3 regions of the Acidiphilium sp. MT5 genome follow, and region 1 is predicted to be linked to each of the others. Evidence: predicted binding sites of a transcription regulator. Region 1 holds the regulator's gene; each other region holds the start of a gene.

Evidence for each region. Region 1 encodes LexA, which represses DNA repair genes until DNA is damaged. Its sites were predicted from a motif close to TGTTCTANNTANGTTC; they were not measured.
Region 2: ACYUCQ_RS03005 (S24 family peptidase) is a predicted target of LexA. The motif match lies at 3,429-3,444, and genes of this name have one in related genera.
Region 3: recA (recombinase RecA) is a predicted target of LexA. The motif match lies at 2,618-2,633, and genes of this name have one in related genera.

The regions. Positions count from the first base shown of each region.
Region 1 covers NZ_BAABMR010000011.1:111,510-116,571, forward strand. Annotated here, with positions in the region: gene ACYUCQ_RS12795 (class I SAM-dependent methyltransferase) at 1-143, opposite strand, end outside; gene ACYUCQ_RS12800 (hypothetical protein) at 265-594, opposite strand; gene ACYUCQ_RS12805 (N-acetylmuramoyl-L-alanine amidase) at 650-1,375, opposite strand; gene ACYUCQ_RS12810 (TerB family tellurite resistance protein) at 1,362-2,138, opposite strand; gene lexA (transcriptional repressor LexA) at 2,184-2,912, opposite strand; gene ACYUCQ_RS12820 (peptidoglycan-binding protein) at 3,077-4,024, opposite strand; gene ACYUCQ_RS12825 (flagellar motor protein MotA) at 4,026-5,062, opposite strand, start outside.
Region 2 covers NZ_BAABMR010000002.1:197,312-202,373, reverse strand. Annotated here, with positions in the region: gene plsY (glycerol-3-phosphate 1-O-acyltransferase PlsY) at 1-408, opposite strand, end outside; gene ACYUCQ_RS03015 (dihydroorotase) at 405-1,694, opposite strand; gene ACYUCQ_RS03010 (aspartate carbamoyltransferase catalytic subunit) at 1,687-2,637, opposite strand; gene ACYUCQ_RS03005 (S24 family peptidase) at 2,677-3,324, opposite strand; gene ACYUCQ_RS03000 (hypothetical protein) at 3,624-3,854, shown strand; gene flgH (flagellar basal body L-ring protein FlgH) at 3,874-4,629, opposite strand; gene flgA (flagellar basal body P-ring formation chaperone FlgA) at 4,629-5,062, opposite strand, start outside.
Region 3 covers NZ_BAABMR010000002.1:299,311-304,372, forward strand. Annotated here, with positions in the region: gene alaS (alanine--tRNA ligase) at 1-1,261, opposite strand, end outside; gene recA (recombinase RecA) at 1,364-2,404, opposite strand; gene ACYUCQ_RS03525 (precorrin-2 dehydrogenase/sirohydrochlorin ferrochelatase family protein) at 2,662-3,234, opposite strand; gene ACYUCQ_RS03530 (MAPEG family protein) at 3,238-3,636, opposite strand; gene ACYUCQ_RS03535 (M3 family oligoendopeptidase) at 3,647-5,062, opposite strand, start outside.

The DNA.
Region 1 (5,062 bases):
CATGATTGGCAGAGTGCGTAATAGATCGCGAGGCCGATCGGCACATAATATTTGCCTCTCAATTCCTCGCAGGATTTGGTGAAATCAACAACGTCGAGCAGCCGCGTTGCGGACTGACAGACCGGGCAAGGCGGGGTGTGCATCCGTGGTTCATTCCTCATCGGCGTGATCGCTGTTGGCGGGCCAGGAGAGATTACAAAAGTTTTGAAGATGTGTCGAAAAATTTATGGCGCGCGGAGATGCACAGTGCCAAATGATGATGCCTCAAGGCGCTTTGAGCACAACAATGGGATCAAGCGGCGGCGGGCCGGGTAAAGGAAGATCGTCTGGTTCACGGCGAATTTTTATCAGGGTAACCATCAGAAAGATTTCCATGCCGACCAAAAGCAGACAATAGCCGGAGACGACGCTCCAGATCACTAATAATTCAAGGTGGCTGGCATGGTTATGCTGCAGCGAGGGGGTGATGAGTTGAAACAGCCGTAGCACCCCAAAAGAAAGCCCACCCAGCACCGCAGCACAGGCACCGAGCGACGTCAGCCGTCGGCGCTTTGACGCTTTCGGAAGGTTGGGGAATTTTTCGCCAGCGGCCATCCCACTAACATAGTGGATTCATCACTCAAAGACAATGATAAAAAACTGTCACGGTTCAGCGTTGGTTGCCAAGGTCGTTGAACAGCGCGCCAAGCTGCTGCGCCCGCGCGCGGGTGAATGGATCGGGCTGGCTGGTGATCGTGGTTGGTGCAAACCGGCGCTGGAAGGCGGTGATGCGGGCGTCAAGCGGGGCGGCGGGATCATAGCCGATGGCGGTGAGGATTGGGTTGAGGTCAGGTTCAAGGTCCGGGATCAGATCGGGCGCGTCGGGCTGTGTGCTCGGATACAGGCCGATGCCGTGGGCGGCGAGGGTGGGCCAGGGGAATAATTCGCCAGGGTCGGTCTTGCGGGTGGGGGCGATGTCCGAATGCGCGACGATGTTTCGCGCCGGGATCGGATGGCGGGCGAGGATTGCTTGGCACAGGCCGATCAGGGCGGTGATTTGCCGGGCCGGGAACGGGCGGTAGCCGTGCTCATGGCCGGGATTGACGATTTCGATGCCGATGGAGCGATCATTCAGGTGCGATACGCCGCGCCAATAGCTGAGGCCGGCGTGCCAGGCGCGGTATCGCTCGGGCACCAATTGTTCAATCGTGCCATCTTCATCGATCAGATAATGGGCGGAAACTTTCGCTGCGGGGTCGCACAGCCGGGCGCGGGCGGCCTGCGCGCTGTCCATGCCGGTGTAATGCAGCACCAGATGATCAAGGGGCGCGTTGGCGGGGCGATGATCGAAATTGGGCGAGAGTGAGTGCCCCAGATCGGCATCAAGGTGGGGCATGATCGCGCTTGATGCGGTCATAGGCGGCGTTGATCCGGGCCACGCGCTCGGTGGCGCGGGTGATGAAATCCCCTGGCACGCCACGGGCGGCGAGCTGATCGGGGTGGTTCTCGCGCATCAGCTGCTTCCAGCGGGTGCGAATATCCTCAAAGCTGGCATTCGGATCGATGCCGAGCACGCTATACGCGTCCTCCTCATCGAGGGCGAAGCGCGAGGGGTTGGCGGCGCGCGCGCGTTCAACTTCGTTCAAATCGAACAGCACGCCGATGCGGGTGAGCATGTCGGTCTCGCGGCCATTGATCGGCCCGTCGGCGCGGGCAATGGCGTAGAGCGCGCTGAGCACCTGTTCGAGGGTGGCGCGATTATCGGCAAAGCTGGCGGCGAGCTGGCGGGCATATGGCTCAAAGCCGGTGGCCTCGTTGCGGGCTTGATCGAAAAGCTGGCCGATGGTGGGCACGGCGGCGTCATCAATGCGGAATTGGCGGCGGAACGCATCGATCTCCGGTCGGGTGACCGTGCCATCGCATTTGGCGAGTTTGGCGGCGAGCACGGTGACGGCAATGGCGAACACTTGATCGCGCCGACCGATCAGCGCGGCGAGGCGGGCGCTATCGAGCGGCAGCGCCCGGCCAAGCTTGGCGCCGACATTGCCGAGATCACCGCGATCCGCCGCGTGGCCCACCGCGATGCCGGCCATGGCACCCACCGGCCCGCCCATGACGAACCCGGCCGCACCGCCAATGATTTTACCCCATAAGGCCATAATGACTATATCGGGCGTGCGACGCGCAACGTCAAAGGGGGCGGATTAATATCGCCGCAACAGCCCGACCAGACGGCCTTGGACTTTGACCCGCTCGGCGGGCACGATGCGGGTTTCATAGCGGGTATTGGCGGGTTCGAGGGCGATGGAATTGCCTCGGCGGCGCAGGCGCTTGAGCGTGACTTCGCCATCATCGATCAGGGCAACGACGATCTGGCCGCCCTCCGCAGTGTCACCTTTGCGAATGATTGCGGTGTCACCATCGAAAATCCCGGCCTCGATCATGGAATCGCCCACGACTTCGAGCGCGTAATGCTCACCGGGGCCGATCAGGGCGGCGGGAACCGCGATTTCGGCATGGGCCTCGCGCAGCGCCTCAATTGGCTGGCCCGCGGCGATGCGGCCATAGAGCGGCAAGGTGATCGCGGCGGCTTCGGCGGCGGCGTGCGCCCCGGTGAAGCGGGTGGAAAAATCACCCCGGATCACGTTGGGGGCGAAACGCGATGCCGTGGGGCGCGGGGTTGGCTCAACCTCGATCGGGCGCGATTGCGGCACGGCATCGGCGGGTAGGCGCACCACTTCGAGGGCGCGCGCGCGATGGCGGTGCCGGCGCAGAAAGCCGCGCTCTTCGAGGGCGCTGATCAGCCGGTGAATGCCGGATTTCGATTTCAGGCCAATCGCGTCTTTCATTTCCTCGAAACTCGGCGAGCAGCCGGTTTGGCGGAGATGCTGGTCGATGAAGGCGAGCAGATCGTGCTGTTTGCGGGTGAGCATGGGCAACCTTGTTAAGGTGAGCGTGTTTTGGGGGGTGAGACGAGCGCCGATAAACCAGAACAAAAGGACAACGATGTTCTAGATATGTTTTCCGCGTCGCGTCAAATGATTTCGAACAGCGCGGTCAAACGGCTTGTCCGAACCGCCTGTCTCATCTCAGCTTTCTAATCCGCCGAGGTGAGGCGGAATTCGATGCGGCGGTTTTGCGCCATGGCGGTTGGCGAGGTGCCTTGCGCGATCGGGTGAGCGGCGCCGAAACCAGCGGCAATGACCCGATTTTTCGGCACGCCATCTTGCACCAGCACATGCAGCACGGCGAGGGCGCGCGCGGTCGAGAGGTCGAAATTATCTTTATACGGGCCGCCGGTGATCGCTTCCTGATCGGCAAAGCCATCGACGCTGAGCACCCAATGCAGGCCGGGCGGGATTTTTTTGGAAATATCCTTGATCGCTTTGGCGACCACGGCGATTTTCTGTTGCCCATCTGGCGAGAGTTTGGCGGAATCAGAGGGAAACAGCACAGCGCTTTCAAACACGAAGCGATCACCGACGATTTTGATGTCTTGCTGGCCAGCGAGGGCTTTGCGCAGCTCGCCAAAGAAGTCGCTCCGATATTGCTGCAGTTTTTGCACCTGCCGGGCCAGCGCCGCGTTGAGCTTTTTGCCCAGATTGACGATTTGCACGTGCTGGGCTTGGTCTTTTTTGGCCGAGGCATCAAGGGCGGCGGCCAACCCATCAAGTTGCAGGCGCAGGGCTGCGATTTGCTCATCAAGGTTGGTGACTTGGTTTAATTCGGCGGCGTTGAGCTGTTCCTGGCCCGCCTCCTGCGCGCGCACGCTGGCGAGGCTGGCTTGCAGCCCGGTGATTTTGGTCTCCAGCGAGGCATTTTTGGTTTGTTCGAGCGAGAGAATATTCGCCAATTGCGACACATCGCCGCGCAGCGAATCGATGGTTTTATTGCTGCCCGACAAGGCGGCGGAGAGAAACGCTTCGGCGAGCACAAAGACCAGCAAGACAAAAATGGTGACCATCAGCAAGGTGGACAGCGCATCCACATAGCCGGGCCAGATTTCGAGGCCGTTGCCGCCGCGCCTGCGCGAGAGGAGGGACATGTCAGCGCGCTTCGTCGAACCGGGCGGCGATGGTGCGGGTGAGGATTTTCAAATCCTGCCGTAAATCGCTGAGGCTTTGGGTGCGGCCTTGCTCGCTCTCGGTGATCAGGCGCGCCAGCAGCAATTCGATGTTGCGCAGATGGGCATTCGCGATTTCATCATCCGGGCCGATATTCGCGCGCTGCGCGCTGGCTTGCTCGGCAAGTTTGGTGAGAATTTGCTGACTTTCGCCGATTTTGAGCATGATCCGGTGCGAATTATGGATCGCCTCGGTCAGGGTGGTGATCCGCTCGGTCAGGGTTTGGGTGCTTTGCGCGGTGACGGCGCGGGCTTCTTCGCCGCGCGTCATCACCCGTTGCAGGGCTTCGAGATTTTCTGCACTTTGCTCAAGCAGGGCTTGGACGTAAGCGGGCATCGAGCCTTCGCCCTCCGCGCCGAGCAGGCCGGAGGACACCCGGGTCAGGCCGGCGAGCCATTCTTCCAGATCATTGAAAAACCGGCTCATCGCCTGACCGGCGGTGAGATCGAGAAAGCCGAGGATCAAGGCGCCGGACAGGCCAAAGAGCGAGGAGGAAAACGCGGTGCCCATGCCCTCCAGCGGGCCGGCCAGACCGGCTTTGAGCTGGGTGAACATGGCATTCACATCGCCGCCGGTGAGGTTCATCCCCTGGATCACCGCCGCGACCGCATGGACGGTTTTCAGCAGGCCCCAGAACGTGCCGAGCAGGCCCAGGAAGATCATCACGCCGGTGACATAGCGCGAGGTCTCGCGGCTTTCATCGAGCCGGCTGGCGATGCCATCGAGCATGGTGCGCATGCCCTGTACCGAGAGCGATACCCGGCCCGGATGATCGCTGCGCACGCCGAGCATGCGCGCCATCGGCAGCAATAATTTCGGCTTGGTGGCCTGCTCGATCGAGGCGCGCGAGCGCTGATAATGCTCGACCCAATCGACTTCGGGAGACAGGCGCAGCACCTGGCGCAGATTCCAGCCGACGCCGAAAATTTCGACCAGCACGATCACGCTATTGATCACCG
Region 2 (5,062 bases), on a different contig from region 1:
TTTTTTCCACACCGCATAAATCAGCCACAGCGCGCAGGCGGCGAGGCCCACCGGGAATGAAAAAGCGAGCAGCACCGCTAGGCCAGTCGCGACCCCTTTGCCGCCTTTAAAGCGCAGCCAAACCGGGAATAAATGGCCAAGCACGGCGAACAGCCCGGCAATCGCCGCAGGCGTCGGGCCGTGGGCGGCGAATGTCATGATCAAAACGGCGGCGGCACCTTTGCCACCATCGAGCAGTAAGGTTAGCGCGGCGAGACCTTTTTTGCCGGTGCGTAGCACATTGGTCGCGCCGATATTCCCTGAGCCAATCGCCCGAATATCACCAAGACCCGCCCAGCGTGTGAGCAAAAGCCCAAACGGGACCGAACCCAGCGCGTAGCCTAGCACAGCGGCGGCGAGAAAGCTCATCCGAACACCCTGAGCCCGGCTTTCCAGGTGCCAACCACCACCCCTTCGACCGCGCGGCCATCGAACGGCGTATTTTGCGCCTTACCAGGCAAACGCCCGGCTTCGATGCGCCATGAGCGGTCCAGCGCGAACAGGCAGAGATCAGCACGCCGCCCGCGCGCAATCCGTCCGGCACCGTCCGCACCCCGATCAAGGCCAAACAGTGCCGCTGGCCGGTTGGTGAGCAGCGACAACGCGGCCATCAGCGGGAGCGACTGATTATGGACCTGCGCCAGCGTAATCGCGAGCAAGGTTGCAAGCCCGGCCCCGCCCGGTGCGGCTTCGGCGAAGGGCAGGCGCTTATCATCGGCGTCACGCGGTTGATGGTCGGAGGCGATGGCATCAATCGTGCCGTCGGCTAAGGCATCGCACACGGCGCGCCGGTCTGCCTCCGGGCGGAGCGGCGGCGAGAGTTTGGCGTAGGTGCGAAAATCGCCAATCGCGGTTTCGTTCAAATCGAAATAAGGCGGTGCGGTATCGCAGGTCACGCGCAGCCCCGCTTGCTTGGCGCGACGGATCAAATCGAGCGATTCCGCCGTCGAAATATGGGCGAAATGGATCGCACCGCCGGTGAGTTCAACCAGGCGCAGATCACGCGCCACCATCAGCGATTCGGCGCAGGCCGGAATCCCCGGCAGCCCCATCAAGGTCGCGCGTGCGCCCTCGGTTGCGGCACCACCGGCGAGCGAAGGCTCTTCAGGATGTTGAACGATGATCATGTCAAACCCGTGGGCGTAGGCCAAAGCCCGGCGCATCAAGGCCGCTGGCCCGATGGCGCGTGCGCCATCGGTAAAGGCGATGGCACCGGCCCGAGCGAGCAGCCCATATTCAGCGATGGTCTCGCCACGGCAGCCCCGGGTCGCTGCGCCGTACGGGTGAATGGTGATACGCTGGGTCGCCGCGCCAGCGCCAGCGAGGGCGCGAACAATGGTAGCATCATCGCTGGGCGGGGTATTGTCGGGCAGGGCGGCGATGGTGGTGATGCCACTGGCTGAGGCGGCAAGTGCGGCGGAGGCGATGGTTTCCCGATATTCAAAGCCCGGCTCGCCGAATGATGCGCGAATATCAACCAAGCCCGGGCAAAGGATCAGGCCGGTCGCGTCAATCCGGGCTGCCCCGTCCGGTGCGGTAATATCGGCACCAAAATCGGTGATGTTTTGGCCTTGGATCAGCAAATTACCAATCGCGTCATAATTGCTGGCAGGATCGATGATGCGGGCGTTGGCGATTAGGGTGGTGTCAGACATTGCGAATCGCCCTGCGCGAAAGCGTATCGAGCACGGCCATCCGAACCGCGACGCCCATTTCAACCTGTTCGCGAATCACCGAGCGGGCCGGGTCATCCGCGAGTTGGCTCGCGATCTCGACGCCACGATTCATCGGGCCGGGATGCATCACCAGCGCGTCCGGTTTGGCCAGGGCCAGCTTGTCGGCATCCAGACCATAAAACGTGAAAAACTCGCGGGCGCTGGGGATCAACCCGCCGCCGGGGCCGGTGCCGTTCATGCGCTCGGTTTGCAGCCGCAGCGCCATCACAATGTCCGCATCGCGCAGGCCAGTTTCCAGACTATGATGGATGGTGACGCCGAATTGTTCGATGCCGGTGGGGATCAGCACCGGTGGGCCGACCAGCCGGACGGTGCAGCCCATGGTGGTGAGCAGCAAAATATTGGAGCGGGCCACGCGCGAATGCGCAATGTCGCCGCAAATCGCGATGGTTAGGCCCTCGAGGCGGCCTTTATGGCGGCGGATGGTCAAGGCATCGAGCAGGGCCTGGGTCGGGTGCTCATGCATGCCATCGCCGGCATTGATCACCGCCGCATCGACCTTCTGGGCGAGCAGGGCAGGGGCGCCGGAGGATTTATGGCGCACCACCAGCAGGTCGCAATTCATCGCATTGAGGGTTGCCGCCGTATCGAGCAGGGTCTCGCCCTTACTGACCGACGAGCTGGAGACGGACATATTGATCACGTCGGCGCCGAGGCGCTTGCCGGCCAATTCAAAACTCGTGCGGGTGCGGGTGCTGTCCTCGAAAAACAGATTAATCAGGGTGCGCCCGCGCAACACATCGCGCCGGGTTTTGCCGGAGCGATTGAGCAAAGCATAGCTTTCGGCGAGGTCGAGCAAATTGGAAATAATGGCCGGATGAAGCCCTTCGATTCCAAGAAGATGCCGTCCGGGCAGTTGCATGCAGGCGTCTTAGCTTGGCTCGCGTCCGGGTGGAAGGGGCTATTGGCTTGCCCACATAATCCGGTGCAAGGCCGCGAGATCGGCCAGAGCGATGCGCCGGGTTGGATGCTCAGGATTGAAGCTGGCGAGGTCAATGTCAGTCGCTGTGCGGCGGGTGAGGATTTTGGCCATCACCTCGCCCGCGCGGGTGCGCGCGATCACCCGATCACCAATGCGCGCCGTGGCATGCGGCGCAACGATCACAATATCCCCGGCGCGATACACCGGTTCCATCGAATTGCCGCTGATGCGCAGCCCATAGGCGTTCGCATCGGTGTTTTGCGGCAAATCGACCTGCTCCCAACTGCCACCCACCGGGTAACCGGCATCATCAAAATACCCGTCTTGCCCGGCCTGGGCGACGCCGATCACCGGGATTTTGCGAGGTCGCGCCTCTGCCATGCGCGGGCCAAGCGCGCGCGCACCCGCAACCAAAGCGGCAAAATTATCGAGGGAGATCGAGGTCGCAGCCAGGATTTTGGCGATGCTTTCGGTGGATGGCCAGCGCGGCAAGCCATTGCGCGCCCGCCGTTTGGATGGATTGAAACTCGTGGGATCAAGCCCCGCCGCACGGGCAAGCCCGGACGTCGATAAACCGCGCTCAGCGGCCAGAGTGTCGATCGCCCGCCAGAGTTCTTCGTGCCGCATGGTTTTGTTTCTACAGTAATTTTGAATGTTTTCTAGGGTTGGCATAAAAAAATATAGGAAAATGTTCCGATTTCGCTTGCCAAACGCACAACCTCTGGTATAAATGTTCTTGTTATGTTCCTTTTGACGGAGACGCGGCGATGAAACCAGAACCAAATCGTAAGGCAATGATCGGGGGAGCCTCGTCGGCGCAGAGCACCGGACCGCCTTTTAATTTCGCTATAAATAGGATAATAATCCTATAAAAGATACGCATTGGGCGCAACCTTAAATAATTGTTTTCTAACAGGAGTTTCGTCATGGCTTTTACTCTGCGCAACCTTTCGGTCTTGGCGTATGCCAACGGCTTCACCCTCTGGCATTATCGGGTCGAGACCGACGCACTCGATACGCTCGATCAAGCCGGATATTTTGCCGACGCGGGCGATTTGATGGCCCCCGGCGACATCGTCATGGCCTCGAGCGCGGGTGGCGCGCGGATCGCGACAATATCGCGGTCCGAGACCGGCCTCTCGCTCGCGGCACTTTAAGCCGTGCGCTGCGCCACGATCAGAACGGGATGATGTCATCAAGCACCTGCTGACCCACTCGTGGCGATTGTTCATTAATCAGTTGGCCGCGTCCGCCGTACGAAATGCGGGCTTCGGCCAACTGATCGGCGGCAATTGTATTGCCGCTCGCAATGTCTTGCGGGCGGCAAATGCCCTGCACAGTGAGCACTTGCAACTCGCTATTCACCCGCATTTCTTGGCGGGCGACCACGACCAGATTGCCATTGGGCAGCACTTGGGTAATCTCGCCAGCCAATGACAGCGTGACCGATTCATTGCGCTGGATTTGCCCATTGCCCGTTGAATTGCCAGCACCAGAAACCGAAACGAGGCTTGATGGGCTCACCGCCTTGCCCAGCACACGCGGTATCATCGCCTCCAAGCCAAACAAATTCGGCACGCCGAGAGACTCCGAGCCGGTCCGCGCCAAGGTGGTTTGATCTTTGAGCGTGGCACCATCATTAATATTGACCAGAACCGTGATAATATCACCGACGCGCGACGCCCGCTGATCCTTGAAAAACGCACGAGCGCCGCGCCGCCAGAGGCTATCGGGTGCAGCCGGCACCGGATAACTCGGCGGCATAGGCATGCTCACCGGGCGCCAACTCGGCAGCGTCGTCGGGTTGGTAATCCGGGTCATGGGCGGCGGGTGCCCAACATCCGCAAGATTGGCAAACATCCCGCACCCGCCGAGCGGTGCGCTGATCAGCAGAACAGCAACCCATTTGAGCCAGCGCGCCAACCGGTTCATCACTGAACCTCCGCAGCGCGATAATAGGGGGTGGGGTGCTGTTGGTGTGTCGCAACACTCCCCGGCACCACATCAGCCCGATCCGGACCACGGATAATCGCCTGCAGCACCGCCTGCGAGTTGGGGTTCAGAATTTCGATCACATCACCGGCACTGCCAGACGCGAGTGCTATGCCATGCGCAGAGATGGTAATGCCGGGCATGTGCAATACCAATTCGACCAAGGCGCCTTTTCGCACCAGCAAAGGACTGGCGAGCGCACGGCTTGATAATGGTTCATGGGCATTGATTGCCCGTTGCACCTGCATCCCGAGCACGGAGGCGATGCTGCGCACCGGGCGGGCTGGAACGCTTGCACGGGGCACCAAGGCATCGGCAATGTCAGCGCCGTTAATAATTTCGCCAGGCTGCAGCGTATGCGTTGCGATGACCA
Region 3 (5,062 bases), on a different contig from region 1:
CGGTGTCAAAGCCCGCGCGATCCAAGGTGCGGCCTTGTTCGCGCAGAGCATCTTCGGTCAAATCGAGCGGGAAGCCGAACGTGTCATAAAGTTTGAAGGCGACGGCGCCGGGCAAGGGCGTGCCAGCGCCCAGGCGCGCCACCTCGTCATCGAGCAGGGACAGGCCGCGCTCTAACATGACGGCGAATTTTTGTTCTTCGAGCTTGAGGGTTTCGATGATCAGCGCTTCGGCGCGCGGCAATTCGGGGTAGGCGACGCCCATTTGCCGGGTCAAAGCGGGCACCAGCCGGTAGATGAACGGCTCGCGCATGCCAAGCCGATGGGCGTGACGCATGGCGCGGCGCATGATCCGGCGCAGCACGTAGCCGCGCCCTTCATTCGAGGGCAAGACACCATCGGCGATGATGAAGGCGGTGCTGCGCAAATGATCGGCGATGACGCGATGGCTGATTTTATGCGGCCCATCGGGGTCGGTGTTTGACGCTTCGGCGGAGGCGATGATCAGGGCGCGCAGTGTATCGGTATCATAATTATCATGTTTGCCCTGCAAAATTGCGGCGAAACGCTCAAGGCCCATGCCGGTATCAATCGAGGGGCGTGGCAATGGTGTGAGGGTTTTCGAGGCGTCTTCGACATATTGCATGAAGACGAGGTTCCAGATTTCAATGAACCGATCACCATCTTCATCCGGGCTGCCGGGCGGGCCGCCGGGGACGCTGGGGCCATGATCGTAGAAAATTTCCGAGCACGGGCCGCACGGGCCGGTTTCGCCCATGCGCCAGAAATTATCGTCGGTTTTGATGCGAATAATCCGCTCATCGGGCAGGCCGGCAATTTTATGCCAGAGGACGGCGGCGTCATGATCGTCATGAAAAACCGTGACCAGCAGCCGGTTTTTGGCCAAGCCGAAATCGCGGGTCAGCAGGGTCCAGGCATGGGTGATCGCTTGTTCTTTGAAATAATCGCCGAAGGAAAAATTGCCGAGCATTTCAAAAAATGTGTGATGCCGCGCGGTGTAGCCGACATTGTCCAGATCGTTATGTTTGCCGCCGGCGCGCACGCATTTTTGCGCGGAGGTGGCGCGCAGATAGGGGCGTTTTTCCTGACCGGTGAACACGTTCTTGAACGGCACCATGCCCGAATTGACGAACAGCAGCGAGGGATCGTTGCGCGGCACCAAGGGGGCGCTGGGCACGGGCTCATGGCCGTTGCGGGTGAAATAATCGAGGAAGGTTGCGCGGATATCGTTACTGGAGGTCATGGAGCGGTATGAAGTCCCTGAAGGCTGCGGTTGCGCAAGGCATACCGCAGCAATCCGGACCTGTCATCCCACCCGATTGCGCCGGCGCGTTGTGCGGCGCGCTTATTCGGCGGCTTCGGCGGCCTCATTATCCGAGGGCGCGACCATCATGGCTTTTTCCACCACGGCGGCCTGGTCGCGAATGCGCGCTTCGATGGCGGCGGCGATATCGGGGTGATCACGCAGGAATTGCTTGGCGTTTTCGCGCCCTTGGCCGACGCGTTGGCTGTCATAGCTGAACCAGGCGCCGGATTTCTCGACGATGCCGGCTTTCACGCCGAGATCGATCAGTTCGCCGACTTTGGAAATACCCTCGCCATACATGATGTCGAATTCGACCTGGCGGAATGGCGGGGCGAGCTTGTTTTTCACCACCTTGACCCGCGTTTGGTTGCCGGTGACTTCCTCGCGGTCTTTGATGGCGCCGATGCGGCGGATTTCCATGCGCACCGAGGCGTAGAATTTCAGGGCATTGCCCCCGGTGGTGGTTTCCGGATTGCCAAACATCACGCCGATTTTCAGACGAATTTGGTTGAGGAAAATCATCATGGTTTTGCTGCGCGAGATCGAGCCGGTGAGTTTGCGCAGCGCCTGGCTCATCAGGCGGGCATGCAGGCCGACATGGCTATCGCCCATTTCGCCTTCGAGTTCGGCGCGGGGCACCAAGGCGGCGACACTATCGATCACCAGCACATCGATGGCACCGGAGCGGACCAGCGTATCGGCGATTTCCAACCCTTGCTCACCGGTATCTGGTTGAGAAATCAGCAAATTATCGACATCAACGCCGAGCTTGCGGGCGTAGATCGGGTCGAGCGCGTGCTCGGCATCGATGAAGGCGCAAGTGCCGCCGCGTTTTTGCGCTTCGGCAATGGCGTGCAGGGCCAGCGTGGTTTTGCCCGAGGATTCCGGCCCATAAATTTCAATCACGCGGCCACGCGGAAAGCCGCCAATGCCCAAGGCAAGGTCCAGCCCGAGCGACCCGGAGGGCACCACGTCGATCTCCTCATTGCCGGGGCGCGCGCCCATGCGCATGATCGAGCCTTTGCCAAAAGCGCGCTCGATTTGGGAGAGAGCGGCGTCCAGAGCCTTGTTTTTTTCCATCGAAATTTCCTTTGCGGAGCGGCGCGTTACAACTTTAAGGCGAAGTAGCTATAGGGCATTCGCGATGAGGCGTCGAGGCACCTGCATGACGAAATGGGACGAGTGGGCGAACTGGGACGAGTGGCCGAATCGAGGCGCATGGCCTTGATGAGAGTTACCATTGCATGGAGAGAACAGAACGGCAACACCATTGGAAAGGATTTGTTAAGAATTTGTTCTTGTTGTGTTCATTTTTCTCATGTTCATTTTTCTCATGTTCATTTTTCTGGCGCATCCAGCCAGCCACGCTCGGCGACCAGCGTTTCGATGCGGCGCATGGCCTCTGGCATCGGCACGCCTTGCGCCCGCCACGAGGCGCGCAGGGCGCGCAGCTCCACCAGCCGCTCCGCCCAGCGACCATCAAACATGGCTTCGAGCCGCCGCCGGATCAGGCCGGCGAGGCCCGGCGCGGCGCCGCCGGTTGAGATGGTTAGGAGCAGATCACCCCGGCGAATTTCGGCCACCGAATGAAAATCGCAAAAGGCTGGCACATCCTCGATATTGACCAGCAAATGGCGGGCGCGTGCTTGTTCGGCGAGCGGTTCGGCTTTCGCAGCCGCCAGATCGACAATCCATAGCCCGTGCAGGGCCGCGAGATCCGCTGGGTCAGGCAGGCGGGGCCGCCAATGCTCTCCTGCCGCCGTTTGCAGAGCCGGGAGAGGCTCATCGGCAAACAGGAGCAAATCAGTCGCACCCGCCGCTTGCAGCGCGTTGAACCGGCGCAAAGCGAGCGGGCCATTGCCGCAAACCGCGAGACGGACGCAGCGTGGATCAAGGGCGATCGGGATCATCGATCAACCAAGGCGCACGAGCAGCAAGATTGCGGCGGCGGCCATGACGATCCAGGTGATCAGCGCGGCGGGGGCGCGGAACAGATATTGTTGCAGCGAGTTTTCGCGCGCGACCATGCCGACCGGATGCATCAGGCGCACGATGGTGAGCGGCAAGAGCAGAAATGTGATGGTGAGGCCCCCTGCCCCACGCGCTTCGAGCAAGGCGCAGAGGATGAGAATGATCGGTACATATTCGCTGAAATTGGCATGGGCGCGGATGCGGCGTTGCAGCGTGTCATGGCCGCCATCGCCATGGATGACTTTGAGTTTGCCGCGCCCGGCCACCACCCAAAAAGAGAGGCCGAGATAGATCAGGGCCAAAATGGCCGCGTAAAAGGCGGTAACTGCCGGGAAAACCATTTTTGCTCCTTCAGAGGGCGAGTGCTGCTTTGGCTTGGGTGACGACGGTGCCGAGCGCGCCTGGTTTGAACGGCGATTGCAATTTGGCCGCCGCGACGAGGCCGCCAAACGATGCGGACCCCCCAAGACCGCAGAGCGAGACGTAATTATCGAAGCTGCCGCGATAATCTTTTTCGGATTCGACCCAAAATTGCAAAGCGCAGCATTGCGCGAGGGTGTAATCGATATAGTAGAACGGCGCACTATAGATATGCGGCTGGCCCTGCCAACGCGCCCCTTTGGCGGGGTAGGCGAGATCGCCCCAATCGCGCCAGGGCATGTAAAGTTTTTCGAGCTTTTTCCACATCGCGTGACGCTCGGCTGGTGTGGCGGTGGGATTGGCATAAATCTCGTGCTGGAAGTGATCGACGCAGACGCCGTATGGCAAAAATTCGAGGGCGCCGATCAAATGCATGCGCCGATAGCGCGCGGTTTCATCGCCTAACAAGGGGGCGAGATGCGGGTAGGCCAAAAACTCCAGGCTCATCGAGTGGATTTCCGCCGATTCCATGGTCGGCCAGAGATAATCGAGCGCCGGTTGGTGGCGGCTTTGATAATTCTGGAACGCATGGCCCATTTCATGGGTGAAGACGTTGATGTCGTGATGCGTGCCATTAAAATTGGCGAAAATATAGGGCATGCCCACTGAGGGGAATGAGGTGCAGAAGCCACCGCCGCGCTTGGTCGGGCGATTTTGCAAATCCAGAAAGCCGCCTTCGTTCATTTGCTGATAGAAAGCCGCGATTCGGCCATCCATCGCGGTGAACATGTCTTGGGCCTTGGCCACCAGCGTGTCATGATCGCCCTGCGGCTTGGGGTTGCCCGCGGGATCGATGATCGCTTCGTCCCAGGCATATAGATGATCAAGGCCATTATCGCGGCGGCGCTGATCGACAATTTGGGCGACCAGCGGCACCACATGGGTGAGCACTTCGGCGCGGTAGGTCGCAACCTCGGCGGGGCCGTAATCGAGGCGGCCCATCCGCCGATAGGCCAAAGCGATAAAATTATCATCGCCCAGCGCGCGCGCCATTTTATCGCGCAGCTTGACCAAGCGGTCATAAATATCATCGAGCTGATCGGCGTTTTGTTCAAAAAATGTCCAGCGCGCCTGCGCGGCGCGATGGCGGATCGTCCGGTCCAGGCTTTCGCCATAGGGGGTCAAGCCGGCGAGATTGAGAATTTGGCCGTCAAACTCGATTTTCGCCGAGGCCAGCAAGGCGGTATAATCGCTGGTGAGTTTGGCTTCCTGCTCCAGATCATCGGCAATGATCGGGTCGAAGGTGGTGACGTCGTTGCGCCAAATATCGAGCGCGTGCCGGCCATAGAGGGCGATGATCGGGGCCGGATCGAGCGCTAACAGGCGCTGCTTGATTTTGGTATCATG